One region of the Streptomyces sp. NPDC002888 genome, then DNA from elsewhere that is predicted to be linked to it. Evidence: riboswitches for the same ligand, from Rfam matches in the RefSeq annotation. Region 1 holds a riboswitch; the other holds the start of a gene.
The links. Region 1 has a riboswitch for S-adenosylmethionine ahead of ACFYWX_RS45905 (aminotransferase class V-fold PLP-dependent enzyme). Riboswitches for the same ligand answer to the same signal wherever they lie in the genome.
Positions count from the first base shown of each region.

Region 2: another riboswitch for S-adenosylmethionine. It lies ahead of thrC (threonine synthase); the one in region 1 lies ahead of ACFYWX_RS45905 (aminotransferase class V-fold PLP-dependent enzyme).

Region 1 is NZ_JBIAPU010000049.1:28,122-36,520, reverse strand. It holds gene ACFYWX_RS45930 (heme-copper oxidase subunit III) at 87-707, shown strand; gene ACFYWX_RS45925 (c-type cytochrome) at 785-1,597, shown strand; gene ACFYWX_RS45920 (Rieske 2Fe-2S domain-containing protein) at 1,594-2,652, shown strand; gene ACFYWX_RS45915 (cytochrome bc complex cytochrome b subunit) at 2,649-4,286, shown strand; gene trpD (anthranilate phosphoribosyltransferase) at 4,411-5,475, shown strand; SAM riboswitch class IV at 5,549-5,665, shown strand; gene ACFYWX_RS45905 (aminotransferase class V-fold PLP-dependent enzyme) at 5,828-7,204, shown strand; gene ACFYWX_RS45900 (Lrp/AsnC family transcriptional regulator) at 7,327-7,608, opposite strand; gene ACFYWX_RS45895 (rhomboid family intramembrane serine protease) at 7,605-8,357, opposite strand.
Region 2 is NZ_JBIAPU010000006.1:179,908-188,306, reverse strand. It holds gene ACFYWX_RS12410 (NADH:flavin oxidoreductase) at 1-843, opposite strand, end outside; gene groL (chaperonin GroEL) at 1,127-2,749, opposite strand; gene ACFYWX_RS12400 (cold-shock protein) at 3,077-3,283, opposite strand; gene ACFYWX_RS12395 (ubiquitin-like small modifier protein 1) at 3,716-3,991, opposite strand; gene thrC (threonine synthase) at 3,988-5,274, opposite strand; SAM riboswitch class I at 5,293-5,461, opposite strand; gene ACFYWX_RS12385 (glucosyl-3-phosphoglycerate synthase) at 5,592-6,563, shown strand; gene ACFYWX_RS12380 (trehalose-6-phosphate synthase) at 6,647-8,131, shown strand; gene otsB (trehalose-phosphatase) at 8,119-8,399, opposite strand, start outside.

The DNA.
Region 1 (8,399 bases):
TTCGATGGGCCATACGGGCAGTACACACGGTACGGACACTCCGAACGGGACCCCCCGGGGTGAGGGCTAGATAAGCGACCGACATAATGTCGGTCGTGGCGACAGCAACGACAGTAGAAACCGGGCACGCGCACCCGTCGGTCAACCGGCCGAACCTCACCAGCGTCGGAACCATCATCTGGTTGAGTTCCGAGCTGATGTTCTTCGCGGCCCTCTTCGCGATGTACTTCACCCTGCGATCGGTGACGGGACCCGATCACTGGAAGGAAATGGCCGGGGCCCTGAACTTCCCGTTCTCGGCCACGAACACCACGATCCTGGTGCTTTCCTCCCTCACCTGCCAGCTCGGCGTCTTCGCCGCGGAGCGCGGTGATGTGAAGAAGCTCCGGGGCTGGTTCATCGTCACCTTCATCATGGGCGCGATCTTCGTCGGCGGTCAGATCTACGAGTACACCGAGCTGGTGAAGAAGGACGGGCTCTCGCTCTCCTCCGATCCGTACGGCTCGGCCTTCTACCTGACCACCGGCTTCCACGGCCTGCACGTGACGGGCGGTCTCATCGCCTTCCTGCTGGTCCTCGGGCGTACGTACGCGGCCAAGAGGTTCACCCACGAGCAGGCGACCGCTGCGATCGTCGTGTCCTACTACTGGCACTTCGTCGATGTCGTCTGGATCGGCCTCTTCGCCACGATCTACATGATCAAGTAACAGGGCCCGTTCCCAAGCGCGGTCACGCGCACATTCCCGAAGCATCGACGCAGAAGATCCTGACACCGGGGTAATCCGTGAAAAAGCTCTCCGCACGACGACGCCATCCGCTGGCGGCGCTCGTCGTCCTACTCCTGGCGCTGGTATGCACTGGGTGGCTGTACACCGCGTTCGCGCCCGCGAGCAAGGCGACGGCCGATGACACAGCCCAGTCCCTAGCCATCGACGAGGGCAAGAAGCTCTATGCCGTCGGCTGCGCCAGTTGCCACGGCACCGGCGGTCAGGGCTCGTCCGACGGTCCGAGCCTGGTCGGCGTCGGCGCCGCGGCGGTCGACTTCCAGGTCGGCACCGGTCGAATGCCGGCGGCGACCTCCCAGGGCGCCCAGGTCCCGAAGAAGAAGGTCGTCTACTCGCAGGCCGAGATCGACCAGCTCGCGGCGTACATCTCGTCGCTGGGCGCGGGCCCCTCCGTCCCGACCAAGACCGAGTACGGCCCGGAGGGCGCGGACATCGCCAAGGGCGGCGAGCTCTTCCGCACCAACTGCGCGCAGTGCCACAACTTCACCGGCAAGGGCGGCGCCCTGACCAAGGGCAAGTTCGCGCCGACGATCGAGGGCGTGGATCCGAAGCACATCTACGAGGCCATGCAGACCGGCCCGCAGAACATGCCCTCGTTCCCCGACACCACGCTGTCGGAGCAGAACAAGAAGGACATCATCGCGTACCTGAACGCGGTCAACGGCGAAGAGACGGAGAGCCCCGGCGGTCTCGAGCTGGGCGGCCTCGGGCCGGTCAGTGAGGGTCTGTTCGGCTGGATCTTCGGTCTCGGCGGGCTGATCGCCGTCGCCGTGTGGGTTGCCGCCCGGACCGCAAAGGCCAAGAAGTCATGAGTAGCCAAGACATTCCAGAAGAGAACCTGCCCACTGAGCAGGACAACGCCCAGGGCGGCGTAGGGGTCGTGGACGAGAAGCACCCGTTCGCCGACCCGGGCCTGCCGCCCCACGAGCACCGCATCCAGGACATCGACGAGCGTGCCGCGAAGCGGTCCGAGCGTGCCGTCGCCTTCCTGTTCACGGTGTCGATGCTGGCCACGATCGGCTTCATCGCCTCGTACGTCGCGATCCCGGCCGACAAGTCGATCTTCGTCTTCCCGATCGGGCACATCAGCGCGCTGAACTTCGCGCTGGGCCTGACGCTCGGCGCGGCGCTGTTCTGCATCGGCGCGGGCGCGGTCCACTGGGCCCGCACCCTGATGTCCGACGTGGAGGTCGCCGACGACCGTCACGCGATCCAGGCGTCCCCCGAGGTCCGCGAGAAGGTCTTCGCGGACTTCCGGGAGGGTGCCAAGGAGTCGGCGATCGGCCGTCGCAAGCTGATTCGCACCACCCTGCTCGGCGCGCTCACGCTGGTGCCGCTCTCCGGCGTCGTCCTGCTGCGCGACCTGGGGCCGCTGCCCGAGGACAAGCTGCGCCACACGCTGTGGGCCAAGGGCAAGCTGCTCGTCAACATGAACACGAACGAGCCGCTGCGTCCCTCGGACGTGGCCGTCGGTTCGCTCACCTTCGTCAAGCCCGAGGGCCTGGAGGAGCACGACGAGGATTTCCAGAACGAGATCGCCAAGTCGGCCCTGATGATCGTCCGCATCCAGCCGGACAACATCAAGGACAAGCGCGAGCTCGAGTGGTCGCACGAGGGCATCGTCGCGTACTCGAAGATCTGCACCCACGTCGGTTGCCCGATCTCCCTGTACGAGCAGCAGACGCACCACGTGCTGTGCCCCTGCCACCAGTCCACCTTCGACCTCTCCGACGGTGCCCGAGTGATCTTCGGCCCCGCCGGGCACGCCCTGCCGCAGCTGCGCATCGGCGTGAACGACGAGGGCTACCTCGAGGCGCTCGGCGACTTCGAAGAGCCCGTCGGTCCTGCTTTCTGGGAGCGCGGATGAGTACGAACGAGAACACTGCACCCCGCTCGCGCGGGAAGGCACCGGCCGGCGAGCGCGTCGCCGACTGGGCGGACGGCCGGCTCGGGATCTACTCCCTGGCCAAGGCCAACATGCGCAAGATCTTCCCGGACCACTGGTCCTTCATGCTGGGTGAGATCTGCCTCTACAGCTTCATCATCATCATCCTCACGGGTGTGTACCTGACGCTGTTCTTCCACCCGTCGATGAACGAGGTGGAGTACCACGGCAGCTACGTCCCGCTGCAGGGTCAGCTGATGTCGGAGGCGTTCAGCTCCACGCTGCACATCTCCTTCGACGTCCGCGGTGGTCTGCTCATCCGGCAGATCCACCACTGGGCGGCGGTCATCTTCCTGGCCGGCATGTTCGTGCACATGATGCGCGTCTTCTTCACCGGCGCGTTCCGCAAGCCGCGTGAGGTCAACTGGCTGTTCGGCTTCCTGCTGTTCGTCCTCGGCATGTTCACCGGTTTCACCGGCTACTCGCTCCCGGACGACCTGCTCTCCGGCACCGGTGTCCGCTTCACCCAGGGCGCGATCCTGTCCGTGCCGATCGTCGGCACGTACATCTCGATGTTCCTGTTCGGCGGCGAGTTCCCCGGCCACGACTTCGTGGCCCGGTTCTACTCGATCCACATCCTGCTGCTGCCGGGCATCATGCTCGGTCTCGTGGTCGGCCACCTGATCCTGGTCTTCTACCACAAGCACACGCAGTTCGCGGGTGCCGGACGCACCAACAAGAACGTCGTCGGCATGCCGCTGCTGCCGGTCTACATGGCCAAGGCCGGAGGCTTCTTCTTCCTGGTCTTCGGCGGCATCGCGGCCCTCGCCGGCATCGCGTCCATCAACCCGATCTGGGCGATGGGTCCCTACCGTCCGGACCAGGTGTCCACGGGCGCCCAGCCCGACTGGTACATGGGCTTCGCCGAGGGTCTGATCCGCGCCATGCCGGGCTGGGAGATCAACCTCTGGGGTCACACGCTCGTCCTGGGCGTGTTCATCCCGCTGGTGCTCTTCGGCCTGTTCCTCGGCGTGATCGCGCTCTACCCGTTCATCGAGTCCTGGATCACCGGGGACAAGCGCGAGCACCACATCCTGGACCGGCCGCGCAACGCCCCGACCCGGACGGCCTTCGGCGTCGCCTGGGTCACCGGCTACATGATCATGCTGGTCGGTGGTGGCAACGACATCATCGCCACCCACTTCCATCTGTCGATCAACGCGGTCACCTGGTTCGTCCGGATCGGCTTCTTCGCCGGACCGGTCCTGGCCTTCATCGTCACCAAGCGGATCTGCATGGGCCTCCAGCGCCGCGACAAGGACAAGATCCTGCACGGTCGCGAGACCGGCACCATCAAGCGCCTGCCGCACGGTGAGTACATCGAGGTCCACGAGCCGCTCAGCCAGGAGGCCCTGCACACCCTCACGGCGCACGAGCAGTACAAGCCGGTCGAGATCGGCCCCACGGTCGACGAGAACGGCGTCGAGCGCAAGGTGAAGGGCTCCGAGAAGCTGCGCGCCAAGCTCAGCGAGGCGTACTTCGGCGAGGAGTCCCAGATCCCCAAGCCGACCGCCGAGGAGTACAGGGAGATCACGAGCGGCCACGGCCACCACTGATCGCTGCGGCGTCGCCACGCCACCCGCAAAGGGCCCCGTCCGGTCTTCGGACGGGGCCCTTCGCCATGCCTTCCGGCTGGATAGGGTGGGATCACACTCTTCTACGACACCCCGGAGCGGCCCCATGAGCGCTGTGACCCCCGCTGGAGGCGACACCGCGGCGGGCCGTTCCTGGCCCAGGCTGCTGAACGGCCTGCTGGACGGCCACGACCTCACCGCGGACGACACCGCCTGGGCGATGGACCTGATCATGCGCGGCGAGGCGACCGACGCGCAGATCGCCGGGTTCGCGGTGGCGCTGCGCGCCAAGGGCGAGACCGTCGAGGAGATCACCGGTCTGGTACGGACGATGTACGCGCACGCGAACGTGATCGAGGTGCCGGGCCGGACGGTCGACATCGTCGGTACGGGCGGCGACGGCGCGAAGACGGTGAACATCTCCACCATGTCGTCGATCGTCATCGCCGGCACGGGCGCGAAGGTCGTCAAGCACGGCAACCGGGCCGCGTCCTCCGCGTCCGGCGCCTCGGACGTCCTGGAGAAGCTCGGCGTCAACCTCGAACTGACCCCACAGCGGGTGGCCGAGGTGGCCGAGGTGGCCGGGATCACCTTCTGCTTCGCGATCAAGTTCCACCCGGCGCTGCGTCATGTGGCCGCGGCGCGCGGGCAGTTGGGCATCCGGACGACCTTCAACGCCCTGGGTCCGCTGACCAACCCGGCGAAGGTGAAGGCACAGGCGGTGGGCGTCGCCGACCCGCGCATGGCCCCGCTCATCGCCGGCGTCTTCGCCGAGCGCGGCAACTCCTCCCTCGTGTTCCGGGGCGACGACGGATTCGACGAACTGACGACCACGTCCACCTCCCGTGTGTGGGTCGTCCGTGACGGCAAGGTGACCGAGGAGACCTTCGACCCGCGGGACGTCGGCATCGAATTCGTCACCGTGGAGGCGCTGCGCGGCGGCGACCCGTCGTACAACGCGGAGGTCGCCAGACGGCTGCTGGAGGGCGAGACGGGCCCGGTCCGGGACGCCGTCCTGCTGAACTCGGCCGCGGCGCTCGTGGCCCTCGACCCGGGCGCCGGGACGCTGGCCGAGCAGATCGGCGCCGGAATGGCGAAGGCCGCGGAGTCGATCGACTCGGGATCGGCGAAGCGGGCGCTGGAGCGCTGGGTGGCCGCGAGCAACGCGTAGGGATCCGAGGTGCGGTCCCGCGATCCGGACACGAGTTGCGGGACCGCGATCACTTCACGTACGTTCCTGTTCAGGTCATGAGTGACAGTCATGAGGCCCCGGCCGACTGTCCGGCAACCCTCCGTCCGTGGCGGGGTGCCCCGGGTGAGGACCAGGTCGTAGGCAGCGAGGTCTACGGCAAGCGCGGACCCCTCGTACCACCAGGGGTCCTGGTCGTCGAGGAGCCTTCCGTGAGCAAGCGAATGCGATAGGGCCGCAGAGCCCCGCCTCCGCATCCCTCTTTTCACCCTTCCTGTGCCGTCGACGCGCTGTCCGGCACGGAGATTCCGCCTGCCTTCACGGGAGTTCCGCCATGTCCGTCTCCACCGCTGCCATCGACCAGACCATTTGCACCCCGCTGCCCGTTCTCGGCCGGGATGTCACCGTCCCGCTCGTCACGGGCGGCGAGGTCACCTACGCCGCGCTCGACTACGCGGCCAGCGCCCCCGCCCTGCAGCGCGTCTGGGACGACGTGGCGGCCTACGCCCCGTACTACGGCAGCGTCCACCGCGGCGCCGGCTACCTCTCCCAGCTGTCCACGGACCTCTTCGAGAACGCCCGCAGGACGGTCACGGAGTTCCTGGACTGCCGCGCCGACGACCAGCTGGTCTTCACCCGCTCCACCACCGACTCCCTCAACCTCCTCGCCGCCGCCCTGCCCGCCGACTGCCAGGTCTTCGTCTTCGAGACCGAGCACCACGCCTCCCTGCTGCCGTGGCAGGACGCCCGGGTCACGTACCTCGACGCCCCGCGCACCCCGCGGCAGGCGGTGGCGACCCTGGAGCGCGCCCTCGCCGACCGCGCTGTGTCCATTGAAGGGGGCCACGGCCCGGCCCTGGTCTGCGTCACCGGCGCCTCCAACGTCACCGGCGAGCTGTGGCCCGTACGGGAGCTCGCGGCGGCCGCCCACGCGCATGGCGCCCGCATCGTCCTGGACGCCGCCCAGCTGGCCCCCCACCACCCGGTGTCCATCAGGGACCTCGACGTCGACTGGGTCGCCTTCTCCGGCCACAAGCTGTACGCCCCGTTCGGCTCCGGCGTCCTGGCCGGCCGCGCCGACTGGCTGCGCGAGGCCGCCCCGTACCTCGCGGGCGGCGGCGCCAGCCGCAAGGTCACCCGGCGCGAGGACGGGGGAGTGGACGTGGAGTGGCACGACAGCGCCGCCCGCCACGAGGCCGGCTCGCCCAACGTCATCGGCGCCTACTCCATCGCCTCCGCCTGCAAGGCCCTCACCGAGGCCGGCTTCGACACCCTGGTCGCCCGCGAGCAGCACCTGATCGAGAAGGTCCGCACGGGCCTCGCAGAGGTCCCCGAGGTCAGGATCCTGTCCCTCTTCGGCGACGACGCGCCCCGCGTCGGCGTGATCTCCTTCGTCGTCGAGGGCTGGAACAGCTCCCACTTCGCCGCCGCCCTCTCCGCCGAGTACGGCATCGGCGTCCGCGACGGCCTCTTCTGCGCCCACCCCCTCGTCCGCACCCTCCTGGGCAGCGACCCCCAGACCCAGGGCGAGTGCGGCGCCCCGGAGGCGGCGCCGGGCGAGAAGTCCCTGAACGCCATCCGCGTCAGCTTCGGCGCCGGCACCCCGGACGAGCACGTCGACCGTTTCGTGAGCGCAGTCCGGGAACTGGTGGCCAACGGCGCGCAGTGGACGTACAGGACGGAAGAGGGCCGCTGCGTTCCGGCGGTGTGATCAGCGCCCTGAAGGAGCGCGGGGCTGTATCGATACGCGGCTCCGCCGCGTGGGCGCGACAAGCCACGAACAACCGGCACTCGCGCACCCACAGCGCTCCGCAGGCGTCTAGGCGAACAACCTCAGGAGTCCAGCCCGATCGCAAACGCAGCCTCAAGATCATGCTGCGAGTACGTCCGAAACGCCACGTGCGTATCCGTAGCCTCCACCCCGGGAATCTTGCTGATCCGCCCCGGGATGATCTCCGCCAGATCCTCGTGCTGCCCGACCCGCACCATCGCGATCAGGTCATACGTACCCGTGACGGAAAAGACCTCACTCACGCTGTCCAGCGAAGCGATCGACTCGGCGATCTCGGGGATCCGGTCCACGCTGGTCTTGATGAGGACGATCGCGGTGATCACGGCTGGTTCTCTCCCTCGGGGGCCGGAGCTGGGGCGGCCCTCACTCTAGTCGCCCACCCGAAACGGGCCCACGCGTAGAGGAAGCCCAGCCCGAACCCCACCAGATGCGCCAGGTACGCCACCCCGGGCCCCTGGCCGGCCCGCCCCGCCGCCAGCCATTGCAGGGCCACCCAGAAGGGCAGCACGACCCACGCCGGGAAGCGCAGGGGCAGGAAGAACAGGAACGGCAGGAGACTGGTCACCCGCGCCCGGGGAAAGAGGTACAGGAACGCACCGAGGACGGCGGAGACCGCCCCGGACGCGCCGACCAGCGACTGTTCGGACCCGGCGTTGGCGACCGCGTACCCCAGCAGGGCCAGGGAGCCGCAGCCGACGTGGAACAGGGCGAAGTGGACGCGGCCCATCCGTTCCTCGGTCATCGCCCCGAAGACGTAGAGGAAGAGCATGTTGCCCAGCAGGTGCACCCAGCTGCCGTGGACGAAGAGGGCCGTGGCGGGGGTCAGGGCGGCTCGGGGGGAACCGTCGAACAGTTCTGCGGGGATCACGCCCCAGCGCCGGAAATAGGCCTGCTGTGCCAGGAGCAGTTCCTCGCCGGAGCCGTACGCCGGGTTGAGCCCCGAGGCCGGGCCGGCCAGGAAGACCAGGCAGCACAGGACGATCAGGGCGTATGTCACCGGCGCCGATGTCCGGCGAACCGCCCTGACCGCCTCGACCATGCTGCCGAGCGTGACGCTCCAGTTGCTGATCATGACCACAGAGCATGGCGTAACGGGACGCACACGCACAGATCG
Region 2 (8,399 bases), on a different contig from region 1:
GGCGTCGACGCCGGCCGCGGCGAGCGGGGCCAGGATGGCCTCCAGCTCCTCCGGAGTTTCGGCGAGACGGGCGTCGTAGGCCTCCTGCTTCCACTGGGAGTAGCGGAAGAGGACGGGGAACTCCGGCGAGACCGTCGCGCGGACGGCGGCGACGATCTCGGCGGCGAACTGCGTACGGGCCACGGGGTCGCCGCCGTAGGCGTCGGTGCGGCGGTTGGTGCCCGACCAGAGGAACTGGTCGATGAGGTAGCCGTGGGCGCCGTGCAGCTCGACGCCGTCGAAGCCGCTGCGCTCGGCGGCCGCGGCGGCCTCGGCGAACGCGCCGATGACGTCGTCCAGGTCGCGCCGGGTCATCGCGTTGCCGGTGCCCTCGGTGCCGTCGAGGCGCAGGCCGGAGGGGCCGACGGCGGGGGCGTCGGCGTAGGGCGGGGCGCCCTGCTTGCGGACCATGCCGATGTGCCACAGCTGCGGCACGATCGTGCCGCCGGCCTGGTGCACGGCCTCGGCGACCGCGGCCCAGCCCGCGAGCTGCTCGTCGCCGTGGAAGCGGGGGACGCGGTCGCTCTCTCCGGCGGACGCGTGGCCGACGTAGGTGCCCTCGGTGACGATCAGGCCGACGCCGGCGGCGGCGCGGCGGGCGTAGTAGGAGCGCACGTCCTCGCCGGGGATGCCGTCCGGGGAGAAGTTGCGGGTCATCGGGGCCATCACGATGCGGTTCGGGACGGTGAGGCCGTTCAGTGCGAGGGGCCGGGAGAGGATCTCGGCCGCGCGGGAGGCTGCGGTCGGGGGGACGTTGACGGTCACGCGGGGACTCCTCGGGAAAACCGGACGGTATGTGCACATGCAAGAAGTGCGGTCCTACGCGTCAACCGCCCCGCCCGCCACCTCCATCCCGGCACGGGGCGCAACCCCATGTGATCCCGGACACGCATGCCCGAGGGGATCCCGAACGCGTACGCCCGAGGGATCCCGGACACGTACGCCCGAGGGACCCCGGACACGTACGCCCGAGGGACCCCGGACACCTACGCCGAGGGACCCCGGAAAACGCCCGAGGGCGGCACCCCCTGTCTCCAGGGAGTGCCGCCCTCGGCACGGAAGGGACGGTTCCGATCCTCGGGGAGGATCAGAAGTCCATGTCACCGCCGGGCATACCGCCGCCGGCCGGGGCAGCGGACTTCTCCGGCTTGTCGGCGATGACGGCCTCGGTGGTGAGGAACAGCGCGGCGATGGAGGCGGCGTTCTGCAGCGCGGAACGGGTCACCTTCGCCGGGTCGATGATGCCCTCGGCGATCATGTCGACGTACTCACCGGTCGCGGCGTTCAGGCCGTGGCCGACCTGGAGGTTGCGGACCTTCTCCACGACGACGCCACCCTCGAGACCACCGTTGACGGCGATCTGCTTGAGCGGGGCCTCCAGCGCGAGCTTCACGGCGTTGGCGCCGGTCGCCTCGTCACCCTCGAGGTCCAGCTTCTCGAAGACGGAGGACGCCTGGATGAGCGCCACGCCACCGCCGGCGACGATGCCCTCTTCGACGGCCGCCTTGGCGTTGCGGACGGCGTCCTCGATGCGGTGCTTGCGCTCCTTGAGCTCGACCTCGGTGGCGGCACCGGCCTTGATGACCGCGACACCGCCGGCGAGCTTCGCCAGGCGCTCCTGCAGCTTCTCGCGGTCGTAGTCGGAGTCGCTGTTCTCGATCTCGGCGCGGATCTGGCTGACGCGGCCGTTGACCTGGTCGGAGGAGCCGGCACCGTCGACGATGGTGGTCTCGTCCTTGGTGATGACCACCTTGCGGGCCTTGCCCAGCAGGTCGAGGGTGGCGTTCTCCAGCTTGAGGCCGACCTCCTCGGAGATGACCTCGCCGCCCGTGAGGATGGCGATGTCGCCGAGCATGGCCTTGCGGCGGTCGCCGAAGCCCGGGGCCTTGACGGCGACGGACTTGAAGGTGCCGCGGATCTTGTTGACGACCAGGGTCGACAGGGCCTCGCCCTCGACGTCCTCGGCGATGATCAGCAGCGGCTTGCCCGACTGCATGACCTTCTCCAGGAGCGGGAGCAGGTCCTTGACGTTCGCGATCTTGGAGTTCGCGATCAGGATGTACGGGTCGTCGAGGACGGCCTCCATACGCTCCATGTCGGTGGCGAAGTACGCCGAGATGTAGCCCTTGTCGAAGCGCATACCCTCGGTGAGCTCCAGCTCCAGACCGAAGGTCTGGGACTCCTCGACGGTGATGACGCCTTCCTTGCCGACCTTGTCCATGGCCTCGGCGATGAGCTCGCCGATCTGGGTGTCGGCGGCGGAGATGGAGGCCGTGGAGGCGATCTGCTCCTTGGTCTCGACATCCTTGGCCTGCTCGAGCAGGGCACCGGAGACGGCCTCGACGGCCTTCTCGATACCGCGCTTGAGGGCCATCGGGTTGGCGCCGGCGGCTACGTTGCGCAGGCCCTCGCGGACGAGCGCCTGAGCGAGGACGGTCGCGGTGGTCGTACCGTCACCGGCGACGTCGTCCGTCTTCTTGGCGACTTCCTTGACCAGCTCGGCGCCGATCTTCTCGTACGGGTCCTCGAGCTCGATCTCCTTGGCGATGGACACACCATCGTTGGTGATCGTGGGGGCGCCCCACTTCTTCTCGAGGACGACGTTGCGGCCCTTGGGGCCGAGCGTCACCTTCACGGCGTCCGCGAGCTGGTTCATGCCGCGCTCGAGGCCGCGCCGCGCCTCCTCGTCGAACGCGATGATCTTGGCCATGTGAAGTGGTCCCTCCAGGACTGGGGGTGATTCCTTCGGACCGCGCCCGCGCCCGCGACGGACGGCTCGCCTGCCTGGTGGTTCCTTGCCCCATCCGGCCTGCGGGCCTCACCGACCCGGTCCTTCGTTGTCACTCTCACCTTCAGAGTGCTAACGCAATGATTAGCACTCGCCCCTGTCGAGTGCAAGCGCCTCCACCCGATCCGCAGGTGAACGGCCGAGGGTCGGGGCGCCCGGCGACGTCCGGGCAGACCGAAGGGCTCGTACCCCGGGAGGTACGAGCCCTTCGAAGATGCACAGAAGAACGTCGCTGCGTCGGCGCGTGCTTCAGCCGGCCGCGAGTCGGACCATGTCCGCCTGCGGCCCCTTCTGGCCCTGCGAGATCTCGAAATCGACCCGCTGACCCTCTTCCAGGGTGCGGTATCCGTCCATCTGGATCGCGCTGTAGTGGACGAAAACATCCGCACCACCGTCGACCGCGATGAAGCCGTACCCCTTCTCCGCGTTGAACCACTTGACGGTGCCCTGAGCCATGCCTAACTCCCCTATTACTGGCCCTTGCACAGATCCACACTTCGCGGATCCGGGTCAGACCTCACCCCCCGCCTTGGTTGGGGGCGTGCGCCGGAACGCGTCGACCGCGGCTGAATGTATCTGTCCAACTGCCGTCTGCAACAGGTCAATCGGACGAGAATTCCGGGCATGGCCGGTCGGGGATTTGCCGAGAATTCACCAGAACTCAGGGCAAGTCGGGCCCCACAAAAGGAGCAAATGACGCAAAAGAACCACACACTTTGGCTACTTCTCATCGCATGTGGAGCCAGAACTGATATGCGCCCGGCACGCGGAAATCGGCGCCTTCCCCAACTGTACCGCGCTCAACCACACAGAATTGCCCCCTCCGCTTCTCTCACGGAGGGGGCAATTCGATGAACTCACGGTAACGTGCGTTACCGACGGTAATGATCAGCCTCCGGCAACCGCCGGAATGATGGAGACACCGGCACCGTCCGGGGTGGCCGTCTCCAGCCCCTGCTCGAAGCGGACGTCGTCGTCGTTGACGTACACGTTGACGAAGCGGCGCAGCTTGCCCTGGTCGTCGAGGACGCGGGCCGCGATGCCCGTGTGGTTCTTCTCCAGGTCGGCGATGACCTCGCCGAGGGTCGCCCCATCAGCGGCGACCTCGGCCTGACCACCGGTGTAGGTGCGCAGGATGGTGGGGATGCGGACGGTCACGCTCATGCGAGGCCAGCCTCTCGGAAGGAGTCCAGGTTCGGGCGGATGGTGGCGGTGAGGCCGGTCCCGGCCACCGCGTCGAGGGTCTTGAGTCCGTCGCCGGTGTTGAGGACGACGGTGGTGAGGGCCGGGTCCAGCAGGCCGTTCTCGATCAGCTTGCGCGCCACACCCACCGTCACGCCACCCGCGGTCTCCGCGAAGATGCCCTCCGTCCGCGCCAGCAGCTTGATCGCGTCGACGACCTGCTCGTCGTTGACGTCCTCCACGGCCCCGCCCGTACGCCGCGCGATGTCGAGGACGTAGGGGCCGTCCGCCGGGTTGCCGATGGCGAGGGACTTGGCGATGGTGTTCGGCTTCTGGGGCCGGACGACGTCGTGACCCGCCTTGTAAGCGGTCGACACCGGCGAGCAGCCCTCGGCCTGCGCACCGAAGATCTTGTACGGCTTGTCCTCGACGAGCCCGAGCTTGATCAGCTCCTGGAGCCCCTTGTCGATCTTCGTCAGCTGCGAGCCGGAGGCGATCGGCACGACCAGCTGGTCCGGGAGCTGCCAGCCGAGCTGCTCGCAGATCTCGTACGCCAGGGTCTTGGACCCCTCCGCGTAGTACGGCCGCAGGTTGACGTTGACGAAGCCCCAGCCCTCGCCCGCCGGGTCGCCGATCAGCTCGGAGCAGAAGCGGTTCACGTCGTCGTAGTTGCCCTCGATGCCGACGAGCTCGCCGCCGTAGATGGCGGCCATGACGACCTTGCCCTGCTCCAGGTCGTGCGGGATGAACACGCACGAGCGGAAGCCGGCGCGGGCGGCCGCGGCGCCCACCGCGCCGGCGAGGTTGCCGGTGGAGGAGCAGGAGAGCGTGGTGAAGCCGAAGGCGCGGGCGGCCTCCAGGGCCTGGGCGACGACGCGGTCCTTGAAGGAGTGCGTCGGGTTACCGGAGTCGTCCTTGACGAAGAGCTTGCCGGCGTCGACGCCCAGCTCGCGGGCCAGGTTGTCGGCCTTCACGAGCGCGGTCCAGCCGGGGTTGATGTTCGGCTTGTCCGCCACGTCGGCCGGGACGGGCAGCAGCGGGGCGTAGCGCCAGATGTTCGCGGGTCCCGCCTCGATCTGCTTGCGAAGCTCCTCCGTGTCGTAGGAGGAGAAGTCGTAGGCGATCTCGAGCGGGCCGAAACACTCCTCGCACGCGAAGACCGGGCCGAGCGGCACGCGGTGGCCGCATTCGCGGCAGCTCAGGGCCGCAGCGGGACCGAGGTCGACGGTAGGATTCGTGGTGGTTGCAACAGTCTGCACAGCCATGTGAGGCGAGGCCCTTTCTCCTCATCTTCCTCACGACGCATCTCGCCGTGAGACGGATTTGGCACCTTCCCAAGCCGGGAGCCTCGCGGAACGATCAACTGTGCTCGCACAGCGATCAATACGAGAGCCGACTGGAGGGTTGCCGGGGCTTCATCGGGCCGTATCCCTCTGCCCCTCTGGATGAGCGGTATTCGGTTGTGAACGGCGGTGACCGCGGACATGCGATGGTCATCGGCGTTGCTCAAGACTGTAACCGAAGGCCGGGACAGTTGAGATAGTCGTCCGAACCGCGAGACAACCGTGAGGAGCCGCAGACTGTGCTGGAAGAAGTCGAGCGCTGGCTGAGGACCCGGTCCTGGTCCGTGACCGATCGCCCGCTCCACCAGATCCTGGCCGCCAAGCAGCGCACGGGCCAGTCGGTCAGTGTCGTGCTGCCCGCGCTCAACGAGGAGGAGACGGTCGGCGACATCGTCGCCGTGATCCGCCACGACCTCATGCAACAGGTCCCGCTGGTCGACGAGATCGTCGTCGTCGACTCGGGATCCACCGACCGCACCTCCGAGGTGGCCGCCGCCGCGGGCGCCCGGGTCGTCCACCGGGACGACATCCTCCCGCGCGTCCCGGCCGTGCCCGGCAAGGGCGAGGTGCTGTGGCGCTCCCTGCTGGTGACCGGCGGGGACATCGTCTGCTTCATAGACGCCGACCTGAAGGAGTTCTCCTCCGACTTCGTCTCCGGGATCGTGGGCCCGCTGCTCACCGACCCGGACGTCGATCTCGTCAAGGGGATGTACGACCGTCCGCTCGGCACTGAGTTGAATTCGCTCGCCTCCGGCAAGACGGCCGGTCAGGGCGGCCGGGTCACGGAGCTCATGGCGCGCCCGCTGCTGAACATGCACTGGCCGCAGCTGGCCGGGTTCGTGCAGCCGCTCGGCGGCGAGTACGCGGCCCGCCGCTCCCTGCTGGAACAGCTTCCCTTCCCCGTCGGCTACGGCGTGGAGCTGGGCATGCTGGTCGACTCCCTGCACCTGGTCGGGCTCGACGCGCTCGCCCAGGTCGACGTCGGCGTGCGCAAGCACCGCCACCAGGACGGGCAGGCACTGGGCCGGATGGCCGCCGCGATCTACCGCACCGCGCAGCTGCGGCTGGCCCGCGGGCATCTCATCCGTCCCTGCCTCACCCAGTTCGAGCGGGGCGAGGACGGGTTCGAGCCGCGCACGTACTCCGTGGACACGGAGGAGCGGCCGCCGATGACGGAGATCGCGGAGTACGCCGCCCGCAAGGTCGCGTAACACCCGCCGGACGGCCGTATACGGACGTCCACGAAGCGCGATCGTACGTTTGAGCGTTTCCGGGCTGGGCTAGGTTGTGGCGTATGGCGTCAACCAACGGTGCTGCTCAGGTGCTGGTCGCGTCCAACCGCGGCCCGGTCTCGTACGAGGTGCGCGAGGACGGCTCGCTCCACGCCAAACGGGGTGGCGGCGGGGTCGTGTCGGGCCTGTCGGCCATCGACCCGGACGCCGGCGCGCTGTGGGTGTGCTCGGCGCTGTCCGACGGCGACCGGGAGGCGATCCGGCGCGGGGTGGGCGAGCACGGCGTACGGATGCTGGACATTGCGGCGGACGTGCACGCGGACGCGTACAACGGCATCGCGAACTCCGTGCTGTGGTTCGTCCACCACATGCTGTACCTGACTCCGCTGGAGCCGGTCTTCGACGCGGAGTTCCGGCGCCAGTGGGCGTCGTACGAGGCCTACAACCGTGCGTTCGCCGAGGCGCTGGCGGAGGAGGCGGCCGAGGGTGCGGCGGTCCTGGTGCAGGACTACCACCTCTGTCTCGTCCCCGGCATGCTCCGCGAACTCCGCCCCGACCTGCGCATCGGTCACTTCTCGCACACGCCGTGGGCGCCGCCGGACTACTTCGCGATGCTCCCCGAGGACATCCGTTCGCAGCTGGTGCTGGGCATGCTCGGCGCGGACCGGCTCGGGTTCCTGACCCATCGGTGGGCGTCGGCCTTCGCCGCGTGCGCGGAGGCGACGGACCCCCAGATCGTCGGCCGGCAGGGCGATGAGGGGATCCGGGCCACGCTCGAGTACGCGCGCGACTGGACCCGGCCCGGCCACCGCACGCGCATCTCCGTGCACGGCCTCGGCGCGGACGCGGAGTTCCTGCGCAAGCGGGCGCACGAGGCGGACGTCGACGAGCGGATCGCTGCGCTGCGCGAGGAGATCGGCAGGGCGCCCGACGGCGGCGCCCGCAAAACCATCGTCCGGGTCGACCGGACCGAGCTGTCGAAGAACATCGTGCGCGGGCTGCTGGCGTACCGGCAGCTGCTGGAGGACCACCCCGAGTGGCGCGAACGGGTGGTGCACGTCGCCTTCGCCTACCCCTCCCGCCAGGACCTGGCCGTCTACCGCGACTACATGGCCGAGGTGCGGCGGCTGGCGGAGGAGATCAACGAGCAGTACGGCACCCCGGGCTGGACCCCGGTCCTCCTGCACCTCAAGGACGACTTCGCCCGCTCCCTGGCCGCCTACCGCCTCGGCGACGTGGCCCTGGTCAACCCCATCCGGGACGGCATGAACCTCGTCGCGAAGGAGGTGCCGGTCGTCTCGGACGCGGGGTGCGCGCTGGTGCTGTCGCGGGAGGCGGGCGCGTACTGGGAGCTGCGTGAGGACGCGATCACCGTCAACCCGTTCGACGTGATGGAGACCGCGCGGGCGCTGCACGAGGCGTTGTCCATGCGGCCGGAGGAGCGGGCGGAGCGGACCAAGCGCCTGGCGGCCGCCGCGACCGCGCTGCCTCCGACCCAGTGGTTCCTGGACCAGCTGAACGCGCTGCGCGAGGTTCAGTCCAGCTGATCCGCCAGCGCCCGCAGCAGGTGTACGACCCCTGCCGGGCCGTCGACGACGAGGTCCGCGCGCTCGGCCAGTTCGGTGACCTCGGCGCTGCCGCTGCACACGAGGAGGCCGGGGGTGCCGTCGGAGCGGAGCTTGTCGACGGCGGCGAAGGCGGGGAGGTCGCCGAGGTCGTCGCCGGCGTAGAGGACGGCCTCGGCGCCGGTCTCCCGTACGTGTTCGAGCAGGGCCACGCCCTTGTCCATGCCGGGCGGCCGGAGTTCGAGGACCA